Cytobacillus luteolus: one gene and its partner. The protein of the gene in region 1 interacts with the protein of each later gene in a pairwise test. Links are inferred from orthologs where the notes say so. Each region holds a gene or a part of one and is shown on either strand. Other genes may lie near its edges.

Region 1 (6,767 bases):
ATGGATATTATTAAACATTACGGTGGAGACCCCGCTAACTTCCTTGATGTTGGGGGCGGTGCAACAGCAGAGAAGGTTACAGAAGCATTCAAAATTATTCTATCTGACAAAGCAGTTAAAGGTATTTTTGTAAATATCTTTGGTGGAATTATGAAATGTGACGTAATTGCAGAAGGTGTTGTAGCAGCGACAAAACAAGTTGGTTTAGAAATTCCACTTGTAGTTCGTTTAGAAGGTACAAATGTTGACTTAGGTAAGAAGATTTTACAAGAGTCAGGTCTTAATATTACTGCTGCTGAATCTATGGCAGATGGCGCACAAAAAATCGTATCACTTGTAGGATAGAAAGGCAGGGGACAATTCATGAGCGTATTTATTAATAAAAATACAAAAGTACTAGTACAAGGTATTACTGGTTCTACAGCTTTATTCCATACGAAGCAAATGCTTGAATACGGTACAAATATCGTAGGTGGAGTAACACCTGGTAAAGGTGGTACAGAAGTAGAAGGAGTTCCTGTATTCAATACAGTGACTGACGCTGTAAATGCTACAGGAGCAAATGCATCTGTTATTTATGTTCCAGCACCATTTGCTGCTGATGCAATTATGGAAGCTGTTGATGCGGAATTAGACCTAGTTATATGTATAACTGAACATATTCCAGTATTAGATATGGTTAAAGTTAAGCGTTATATGGAAGGGAAAAAGACTCGCTTAGTGGGTCCTAACTGTCCTGGAGTTATCACTCCAGATGAGTGTAAAATTGGGATTATGCCAGGTTACATTCATACAAAAGGACATGTAGGTGTTGTTTCTCGTTCTGGAACGTTAACTTATGAGGCTGTACACCAATTAACTCAAGAAGGTATTGGGCAATCAACTGCAGTTGGTATTGGTGGAGATCCAGTTAATGGTACAGATTTCATCGATGTGCTTAAAGCATTTAACGAAGATGAAGATACGTATGCAGTTATTATGATTGGTGAAATCGGTGGTACTGCTGAAGAAGAGGCAGCTGAGTGGGTTAAAGCAAACATGACTAAACCTGTTGTTGGCTTTATCGGTGGTCAAACTGCACCTCCAGGAAAGCGTATGGGCCATGCTGGAGCAATCATCTCAGGTGGTAAAGGTACTGCAGAAGAAAAAATTAAAACAATGAATGAGTGTGGCATTAAAGTTGCTGAAACTCCATCAGTAATGGGAGAAACATTAATCTCTGTTCTTAAAGAACAAGGACTATATGAAAAATGTAAAACTCATTAATGCTTTATAAGCAAATAGCTCCCTTAAAGGGGGGCTATTTGTATTTAACTTTTTAAAAATTAGGAGGTATGTGAATGAAAAACGTTAGGGATCGATTAATCCATTTACACCATTGTAGAGGTGTTAGTTGGAAAGGAATTGTAGCTCTTCTAAAATATGACCCGTCATTAGACTCTATCTATTCGTTTTCCCACAAAACTGTAGAATCTCTTCTTACTCTCTCCAAATCCACTGCACAAATTTTCCTAAAAGATTTGCATTCTATTGAAATCCAAAGTATGCTAAAACAATATAATGAACAAAATATTCATTTAATTACCATTTTTGATCAAGATTATCCAGACCAACTTAAGCAAATCTTTGATCCGCCTTGGGTGTTGTATGCGAAAGGTGATCTAGCTCTTCTTCATGAGAAAAAGCAACTAAGTGTGGTCGGAACTAGATTACCTACAGCCTACGGATATTACTGTATGGAAAAGTTGATCATCCCATTGATTGAAAAACAATGGTGTATTATAAGTGGTATGGCAGAAGGTATTGATACGAAGGCACATCAACTTGCTATTAATAACGGGGGAAGAACAATTGCTATTATAGGAAGTGGCTTTAATTATATCTATCCAAAAAGCAACTTGAAACTGGTAGATATGATTATACAAGAACATCTTATACTGTCAGAATATCCACCAAATACAAAACCCCAGCGTTGGCATTTTCCAATGCGAAACCGTATTATAAGTGGTATGTCAAAAGGGACAATTGTTGTAGAAGCCAAAGACAGGAGTGGTTCATTAATTACTGCAGACCAAGCCCTACAACAAGGTAGAGAAGTTTTTGCCGTTCCAGGTTCCATTCTCAGTAATAAAAGTACAGGCACGAATAAACTAATCCAACAAGGTGCCAAGTTAGTACTATCACATATAGACATCCTTGAAGAATTAGAAGAAGAGTATTATGTTTAAACAAATTCCTAAATAGCTAAAATGAAAAATAGGGTTTATAAAATTTAAATATTCATTTTTATGTATAACTGTTTGACAAACTATCAATAAATATTCAATAATAATGAAGATTTCTATTACCCTCTTAAGGAGGAAATGTTTTATGTCTGACTACTTAGTCATAGTTGAATCACCAGCAAAAGCAAAAACAATTGAACGATATCTAGGTAAAAAATATAAAGTGAAAGCTTCCATGGGACATGTTCGTGATTTACCTAAAAGTCAAATGGGAGTTGATACGACAAATAATTATGAACCTAAATATATAACAATTCGTGGTAAAGGACCTGTTTTGAAAGAGCTAAAGACAGCTGCAAAGAAAGCAAAAAAAATCTTCCTCGCAGCCGACCCCGATAGAGAAGGTGAGGCAATTGCATGGCATTTAGCTCATACGCTTAATATAGATATTTCTTCTGATTGTCGAGTAGTTTTTAATGAAATTACGAAAGACGCAATTAAAGAATCCTTTAAACATCCTCGAGCAATAAATATGGATCTAGTAGATGCTCAACAAGCTCGTAGGATTCTTGACCGTCTCGTTGGCTACAATATTAGCCCGTTGCTATGGAAAAAGGTTAAAAAGGGCCTGAGTGCAGGAAGAGTTCAATCTGTTGCAGTAAGGTTAATCATTGAGCGTGAAAAAGAGATTAAAGACTTCATACCGGAAGAATATTGGACAATTAGGGCTGACTTTGTTAAAGGTAAGGAAAGTTTTGATGGTCAGTTTTACGGTATGGATGGTTCGAAACTAGAGTTAACAAATGAAGATGACGTGAATAAAGTGTTAAACAGGTTAAGTGGTAATGGATTCACTGTTCAAACGGTCACGAAAAAAGAGCGTAAAAGGAACCCAGCACCACCATTTATTACTTCATCCTTACAGCAAGAGGCTGCCCGAAAGCTAAATTTCAGGGCTAAAAAGACCATGATGCTTGCCCAGCAATTATACGAAGGTATTGACTTGGGTAAAGAAGGAACTGTTGGTTTAATTACATATATGAGAACAGATTCAACACGTATTTCTGAAACTGCTCAAAACGAAGCGGCAGACTATATTACAAGTAGCTTTGGCTCAGATTTTCTCTCTGATAATAAAAAGAAAGAAAATAAAGGTGCGAATACTCAGGACGCGCATGAAGCAATTCGTCCAACTTCTACTCTAAGAGAACCAAATAGTATGAAGGAGTATCTAAGTAGAGACCAACTAAGACTTTATAAATTAATATGGGAACGTTTTGTAGCTAGCCAAATGGCACCTGCTGTAATGGATACAATGAGTGTAGATCTTGTGAACCAAGATATCATTTTTAGGGCGACTGGATCTAAAGTTAAATTCCCTGGCTTTATGAAGGTATATGTTGAAGGAACCGATGACAGTGTAGAGGAAAAAGATAAAATGCTTCCTGATTTAAAGGAAGGGGACAAAGTTATCTCCAAAGATATTGATCCGAAACAACATTTCACTCAACCACCTCCTAGATACACTGAGGCTCGATTGGTTAGAACGCTTGAAGAATTGGGTATTGGTCGCCCTTCTACTTATGCACCAACACTTGATACCATTCAAAAACGAGGATATGTATCTCTGGATAATAAACGATTCATTCCTACAGAACTAGGTGAAATCGTTTTAGAGCTAATACTAGAATTCTTCCCGGAGATACTAGATGTTGAATTTACAGCGAAGATGGAGAATGGTTTAGATGAGGTAGAGGAAGGCAAGGTTGAATGGGTAAATGTAATCGACTCCTTCTATAACGGGTTTGAGAAGCGCCTTGAAAAGGCTGAGAATGAAATGCAAGAAGTAGAGATTAAAGATGAGCCAGCAGGTGTTGATTGCGAAGAATGTAATCACCCGATGGTCTTTAAAATGGGACGTTACGGTAAGTTTATGGCATGTTCGAATTTTCCAGACTGCCGTAATACGAAGGCCATTGTAAAAGAAATAGGTGTAACATGTCCAAGTTGTCATGAAGGAAGTATTATTGAGCGTAAAAGTAAAAAACGTAGAATCTTCTATGGCTGCGACACGTATCCAAAGTGTGAGTTTCTTTCTTGGGATAAACCGCTTGCTCGAAAGTGTCCTAAGTGTGAAAGCATGCTTGTAGAGAAAAAGCTCAAAAAAGGACAACAGGTTCAATGTGTAGAGTGTGATTACAAAGAAGAGACGCAAAAATAGTTAATTCTGTGGTGGGCTCGAATTGTGCTCACCACTTTTATGTTGTATAACTGTTTTCGCGATTACCATAATAGAAGTAAAGGCATTAGAGATGGAGGCAATTAAAAGATGAATGATGTTTTTGTAAATGTAATAGGAGCAGGATTGGCTGGTAGCGAAGCAGCCTGGCAAGTAGCGAAAAGAGGAGTAAAAGTTCATTTATATGAAATGAGACCTGTAAAGCAAACGCCAGCTCACCATACAGATAAATTTGCAGAATTAGTTTGTAGTAATTCTTTACGAGGAAATTCATTAACAAATGCAGTTGGCGTTTTGAAAGAAGAAATGCGTTACCTAGACTCTGTAATAATAAGCTCTGCAGATGCTTGTGCAGTTCCAGCTGGAGGAGCATTGGCTGTAGATCGTCATGAATTTGCAGGAAATGTAACAGAAAGAGTTAAAAACCATCCAAATGTTACAGTATTTAATGAAGAAATTACTGAGATACCTAAAGGAACTACAATCATTGCAACAGGGCCTTTGACTTCCCAGGCGTTATCAAATCAATTAAGAGAGCTAACAGGGGAAGATTATCTATATTTCTACGATGCAGCTGCACCCATTCTTGAAAAAGATAGTATTGATATGGATAAGGTTTACCTTAAGTCTAGGTATGATAAGGGAGAAGCCGCATATCTTAATTGTCCAATGACGGAAGAGGAATTTGATCGATTTTATGAAGCATTAACAACTGCTGAGACAGTCCCTTTAAAGGAATTTGAGAAGGAAATCTTTTTTGAAGGTTGTATGCCAGTCGAAGTAATGGCAAATCGAGGGAAGAAAACATTACTTTTTGGCCCGATGAAGCCCGTTGGTTTAGAGGACCCTAAAACAGGGAAGAGACCATATGCAGTTGTTCAACTTAGACAGGACGATGCTGCTGGTACATTATATAATATTGTAGGATTTCAAACCCATTTAAAGTGGGGCCCACAAAAAGAAGTTATTCGTTTGATTCCTGGGTTAGAGAATGCAGAAATTGTACGATACGGAGTTATGCATCGAAATACGTTTATCAATTCACCGAGCTTATTAAAACCAACATACCAATATAAAGACAGAGAAGACTTATTCTTTGCGGGTCAAATGACCGGTGTGGAAGGTTATGTTGAATCGGCTGCTTCAGGGTTAGTTGCAGGAATAAACGCTGCTAACCATGTTTTAGGAAATGAATTATTAACTTTTCCACCTGAGACGGCAATAGGAAGTATGGCTAGATATATTACCTCTACCAGCTCAAAGAACTTTCAGCCTATGAATGCGAATTTTGGCTTATTTCCAGATCTTGATCGAAAAATCAAAAATAAACAAGAGCGTTATGAACAGTATGCTGATAGAGCATTAAAAACAATTCAGAATTTTATAAAAAAATAAGAGAAATTGTTTGCAAGGGCTACTAAATTGTGATACTATTTAGTAGCCTTTGTGAGGTGAAAATATTGGAAAATATGAATGTTTCGTTACATTTATCTTTTCAGTCTTTACAAACTCATAAAAAGGATTAAAATATACAATTGTCGTCGAAGAAGAGGATCATACAAGCATGAGGTTTTCGAAAACGCTCTAACCAATACATATTTCATGTCAACCCTAATCTTGGGTGCAGTTTTTCTTAGAGGAGGTCGAGAATAATGTCTACGTTTCACGCAACAACGATTTTTGCAATACATCATAAAGGGCAATGTGCAATGTCAGGTGACGGTCAAGTAACTTTTGGTAATGCAGTAGTAATGAAACATACAGCCCGTAAAGTGCGAAGAATCTTTCAAGGGAAAGTTTTAGCTGGATTTGCTGGTTCGGTCGCAGATGCGTTTACTTTATTTGAGATGTTTGAAGGGAAATTAGAAGAATACAATGGTAATCTCCAAAGAGCTGCTGTTGAACTTGCTAAAGAATGGCGTAGTGACAAAGTATTAAGAAAGCTTGAAGCAATGTTAATTGTTATGGATAGAAAGGATCTTTTACTTGTATCTGGCACAGGTGAAGTGATTGAGCCTGATGATGGGATCCTAGCAATTGGTTCAGGGGGTAATTATGCATTGTCGGCAGGTCGTGCGCTGAAGAAATACTCAGGAGAACATTTGACTGCGGTAGAAATAGCTAAGGCTTCATTAGAGATTGCTGGTGAAATTTGTGTTTATACGAACGAAAATATTATTGTCGAAGAGCTATAAGGAGGGATTTCATTCATGAAAAATAATCTAACTCCACGTCAAATTGTTGAAATGCTTGATCAATATATAGTAGGTCAAAGAGATGCTAAAAAGGCTGTTGCAGTTGCG
Region 2 (4,721 bases), on another replicon or contig:
TTTAATTCATATCTAGTGATACCCGGAATTAGGGTGTTAGGTATATCAATCTGTGTTAGTCCAGCTAGTTCCAACCTGTTATTAGATAACATTTTGTATGGGAAACTGAATCCATTAGGTTTTTTCCAGATTAGATGGCTTTCACCATTTATTAATTCGAAGCTAGGTGATAGTAGTTTCTTAATTGAAGTAGGAGAGGTATCACTTTGTTTCACCCAACCTCGTTTACCATCCTTTGTTTCGACATTTAGCCAGTTTCCATGCTGCCATAGACGGATAAGTTCATCTCCTGCTCTGAACGTTCCTGCAACTGCATAGCTATCTGCAGCGCCCTTTCGAATCGATCCATCGTTAAATGGATAAACATACTTATAATCTTGGACTGAAATAATAGCTTCCCAACTTGGAATCCAACCTATTTTTCCGGAAGGAGTCTTTACTCTAAGCCACCTTTGGTTAGAGGCATTTATAAACTCTTGTAACACCGTTACTTTTGAAAAGTAAGTTAGATTTTCTATGGTACTATATTGTAGAGTTGCTCCCTTGTATAACTTCGCATGGCGTGTACCAATAGCCATTAGACGTTGAACTGGCACAACCTTGTCAGTAACAACAGATTCATGCACCCAAGCTTGGGTATTATCTTCAGATAAAAATTTGTACCAGATCTGGCGATTAGTGTCTATGCTTTGGTCAATTACTTTTAGTGCAGTTCCTTTTCTTAAAGTTGTCAACTTGGACTCTGTTAAGGCAGGTCCTTTTCTTACGTTTGCTACATCCACACTAATATAAAATGTTTTATTTACTATTGCTTTTTGTTGTAGGATTTCTTCCTTAACCCAACCCATTTTCCCTAGGGTGTATTCGACTCGGTACCATAGGACTGAATTAGGATCAATAAAATGATCAACAACTGTCACTTTTTGACCAAGTGTTAGGGTACTTACTGATGCATAGGTATGCGAAGCACCTTTTCTCACTGACTCCGATAATGATGTACTGTACATGATTGTCCCGTTTGGAACTGCTTTCACAGTAGGTTCAGGAATCTTCTCCTGGGCAGGGTTTTCTTCAGTAATTGGAGGGTCAGTAGGTTCAATTGTTTCCTCTTCAGGTACTGATACGTTTTCTGAAAGTGCATTTTTAACAAATGCTGTGCTGTGAACCCAGCCTTTTACTGAACCAAGGTCAACACGATACCATAAATCACCTGAAGCATTTGTAAATTCATCAATAATAGATACCTGTTGATCTTGTTTTAAAAAGGATACAATCGGATATGATGTAGTAGCACCTTTATGAACAGGTGCATTCCCAACCTGTATTTGTTTTTGATTAGTCGTTTGTTGAGTTACTAGATTAGATGCTTCAGTCCACCCCTTAACAGAGCCAAGGTCGATTCGAAGCCATTTTTGACCGGTTGAATTGGTAAACTCATCAATGACAGTAACTTTAGCACCTTGTTTTAAAGTAGAAACTATCGGGTAAGATGTAGTAGCACCTTTTCTTACTAAAGCGTTTGTAACTTGTATTAGTTGTTGATCACTAGAAATAGTTTCCTTTTTTTCGATATTAGAAGATTCAGCCCATCCTTTTATTGAACCAAGATCGAGTCGATACCATCTTTCACCAAAGGCATTGGTGAATTCGTCAATTACTGTTACTTTTTGTCCTGCAGAGATTTCACGTACTTTCGCATAAGCAGTGGTAGCACCTTTATGAACAGTTAGCTTATTGATAGCCTTTAGTTCAATCGGGTAGTTTACTTGTGCATTTGTTTCATTTGCCTGAACAAATAAAGGTAAGAATGTGCTAGTGGCAAGGATTGTCGAAACGAGAAGTTTTTTCACACTTTTCCCTCCATATTTTGTAGAAATTTCTCAATATGTATAATAATATCTGATAATAGGTAATAATCCAATCGGTATAAAGTAATAAGGTAAAAAAAATAACGCTAAGAGAACCTCAGGTAGGTTCTCTTAACGTTATTTAATTGAAACATTTTCATTTTTTTCATCAGTATCTATGCTTGAGCTTGTACTGTCATTTTCAAGTACAGCCTTAAGAGTAGTATTAATATTCTTAATGGACTCTTCTTTTGGAATGAAGTAATAGACGCTATTTATATAATCATCATAACCTTCAAGTTGTAAAGTTTGCACTTCGGTGCTCTTCATTTTGTTATAAAGTTGAACAAATGATAAGATATCTTTCGTTGGTAAGTTTGTTTTAACATTTTCGCCAACATCACGAAGTACATCGTCAACCTTAGTAATTGAACCAACAGATGTCCCTTTATCCACAATTGCTTTAATTACTTGTTTTTGTCTATCGTTACGTCCCATGTCACCACGTGGATCTGATTTTCTCATTCTGACATATGCAAGGGCTTCATTTCCATTTAGTTCCATTTCACCCTCGGTATACGTTTTCCATGCAAGTGAACCTGTTAACTGAGCCTTAAAAGTAAATGGAACGTCGACTGTAATTCCATTTAGAGAATCGACAATGTCTTCAAAACCTTGAAAGTTTGTAGTTACATAGTAATCAATTGGGATATCAAATAGTTCTTGAACAGCCCCTACAGTACTACTAACCCCGCCGTAATATGAGTGAGTTATTTTATCGTTCTTCCCAAGTTCAGGTATATATGTTCGAGTATCACGAGGGATACTCACTAGATATGTTTCTTTTGTTTTTGGATTAATGGTTATCAACATTAAAACATCAGAACGTGGTTTCCCACCCTCCTGATTTTCGAGTCCGATAAGAAGGATTGTAACAGGGTCCTCTTTAAGTTTAATCTTTTCAGTGCGGTGACTTGGGATCTTCTCACGATCTATTTCTTCATATGTTTTATTCGCAATAGAATTTGCTGTGTATAAAATATATGCGGCATATGTGCCGGCAGCAACTAGCATAATAATAAAGGATGTAATGAAGAACTTCTTTGTTTTACTAGTCCTTCTCCTTTTATTCATCCTTCTACGGGTTCTTGAATCTTTCATAAAAGCCCTCGTTTCTTTTTAAGTGGCAATATAGTTAATAGAACAACTTCTAATTTTATCTAAAATTCGACAAACAGTAAATAAGAAAAATTTAGGTTGTTCAAAAAAGATTAATTTACCACTTCTTCTAGGTAGGTAACCTCACCCTCAACTATCTCGCTTTTCCCATTTGTGAGCTCAATCATCCAATCGATAAACTGCTGTTTTTGTCCTTCTTCTACATAGGTTTCTACTTCAACTGAGTCTAAATACTTAATTTCTTTAATTTTAAATACAGACGATCTCAATTCGTTTTCTACTTTACCTAGCCACGTATAATCTATCTTCGTATGAATGACTCTCATTAGTGTACGTTCAACAATACCTGTAGCATTTAACCCCTCTGAGGTCGACTTTCCATACGCACGAATTAATCCACCTGCACCTAATTTTATTCCACCGAAATAGCGAGTTATGACTACAACTGTGTCTTTTAGCTTCTTTTTTTTCAGCACTTCCAAAATAGGAACGCCAGCCGTACCACTAGGTTCACCATCATCATTTGCTTTTTGGATGTGATCATGTTCACCGATAATATAAGCTGAGCAATTATGGTTTGCGTCCCTATGCTTCTTTTTAATTTCTAAAATAAAATTCTGTGCTTCTTCCTCTGTTGTCGCACGATTTATATAAGCAATAAATCTTGATTTTTCAATAATAATTTCATGTTCCCCATAGCCTTTTACTGTATAATAATGTGTAAGCACTGGGTCACCTCCCAAATTTTAGGTACTACCCTTTTAAAATTAAGAAAATTGTCGTATTCTTTTATTATAGAACGACAAATTTTTTACATCAAATAAATTAGTATTAAAGTATCTATATAAAAAATAACAATTTGTCGAAATAGCCTTTTAAAGAAATATTTCTAATCTGGAGGTGGGGACATGTCCACCAAAAAAATTGATAGTAAAATGCTAGATAAAATTTTAGAAAAAATGGTAACAACGGTTAATCATAGTAAGAGTGAAGTCTTTAAAATAGGTGAACAAACGCGTAAACAATATACTTCATTAACTGAAGAGTTGAAGGATATAAAAGATAAGGTCCTCGAAGTGATTCAAGAAGGGGACAAGCTAGAGGTTTATGCTCGATTTGCCAGGAATCGCTTATCTGAAGTAAGTGGTGCATTTAATAAGTTTTCGGAATCTGAAATTCGTGAAGCCTATGAAAAAGCACATAATCTTCAAATGCAACTAACGATTATAAGAGAAAAAGAAAAGCAGCTTCGAGAGCGACGTGATGAGCTTGAACGTAGGTTACTTGGACTACAGGAAACAATCCAAAGAGCAGAGCATCTAGTTGGTCAAATCAGTGTGGTACTAAACTATCTGACAAGTGACATGCGACAAGTTGGTGAGATGCTAGAGGATGCGAAGCAAAAGCAGGACTTTGGCTTTAAAATCATTGAAGCTCAAGAAGAAGAGCGTCGCAGGCTATCGCGTGAAATTCATGATGGTCCAGCCCAAATGCTCGCTAACGTGATGATGAGATCACAATTGATTGATCGAGTGTTCCGTGAAAAAGGTGCTGAAGACGGTTTTAAAGAAATTAAAGACCTTAGAAAAATGGTCCATTCCGCGCTGTATGAGGTTCGACGAATCATTTATGACCTCCGTCCAATGGCACTGGATGATTTAGGTTTAATTCCTACCCTCAAAAAATACCTATCTA

The links. Proteins that work in one complex are often made in the same cells at the same time.
Region 2: the proteins of topA (region 1) and J2Z26_RS15845 interact in binary tests that used the Escherichia coli proteins (3 or more experiments, as listed by UniProt). The link is inferred for Cytobacillus luteolus from one-to-one orthologs.

The regions. Positions count from the first base shown.
Region 1 is NZ_JAGGKM010000002.1:344,646-351,412, reverse strand. The notes cover bases 2,014-4,908. They hold topA (type I DNA topoisomerase), read left to right. Parts: upstream 2,014-2,370; coding sequence 2,371-4,446; downstream 4,447-4,908. Other genes in these bases: trmFO (FADH(2)-oxidizing methylenetetrahydrofolate--tRNA-(uracil(54)-C(5))-methyltransferase TrmFO), read left to right, coding at 4,555-4,908; dprA (DNA-processing protein DprA), read left to right, coding at 2,014-2,228. Outside these bases: sucC (ADP-forming succinate--CoA ligase subunit beta), read left to right, coding at 1-345; sucD (succinate--CoA ligase subunit alpha), read left to right, coding at 364-1,266; more of dprA, read left to right, coding at 1,341-2,013; more of trmFO, read left to right, coding at 4,909-5,859; ATP-dependent protease subunit HslV, read left to right, coding at 6,117-6,659; hslU (HslU--HslV peptidase ATPase subunit), read left to right, coding at 6,675-6,767. UniProt on the Escherichia coli protein: Releases the supercoiling and torsional tension of DNA, which is introduced during the DNA replication and transcription, by transiently cleaving and rejoining one strand of the DNA duplex.
Region 2 is NZ_JAGGKM010000005.1:282,862-287,582, forward strand. What follows is about bases 1,937-4,721. They hold J2Z26_RS15845 (YigZ family protein), read right to left. Parts: upstream 3,755-4,721; coding sequence 3,119-3,754; downstream 1,937-3,118. Other genes in these bases: J2Z26_RS15840 (LCP family protein), read right to left, coding at 1,986-3,008; J2Z26_RS15850 (sensor histidine kinase), read left to right, coding at 3,935-4,721. Outside these bases: J2Z26_RS22445 (N-acetylmuramoyl-L-alanine amidase family protein), read right to left, coding at 1-1,850.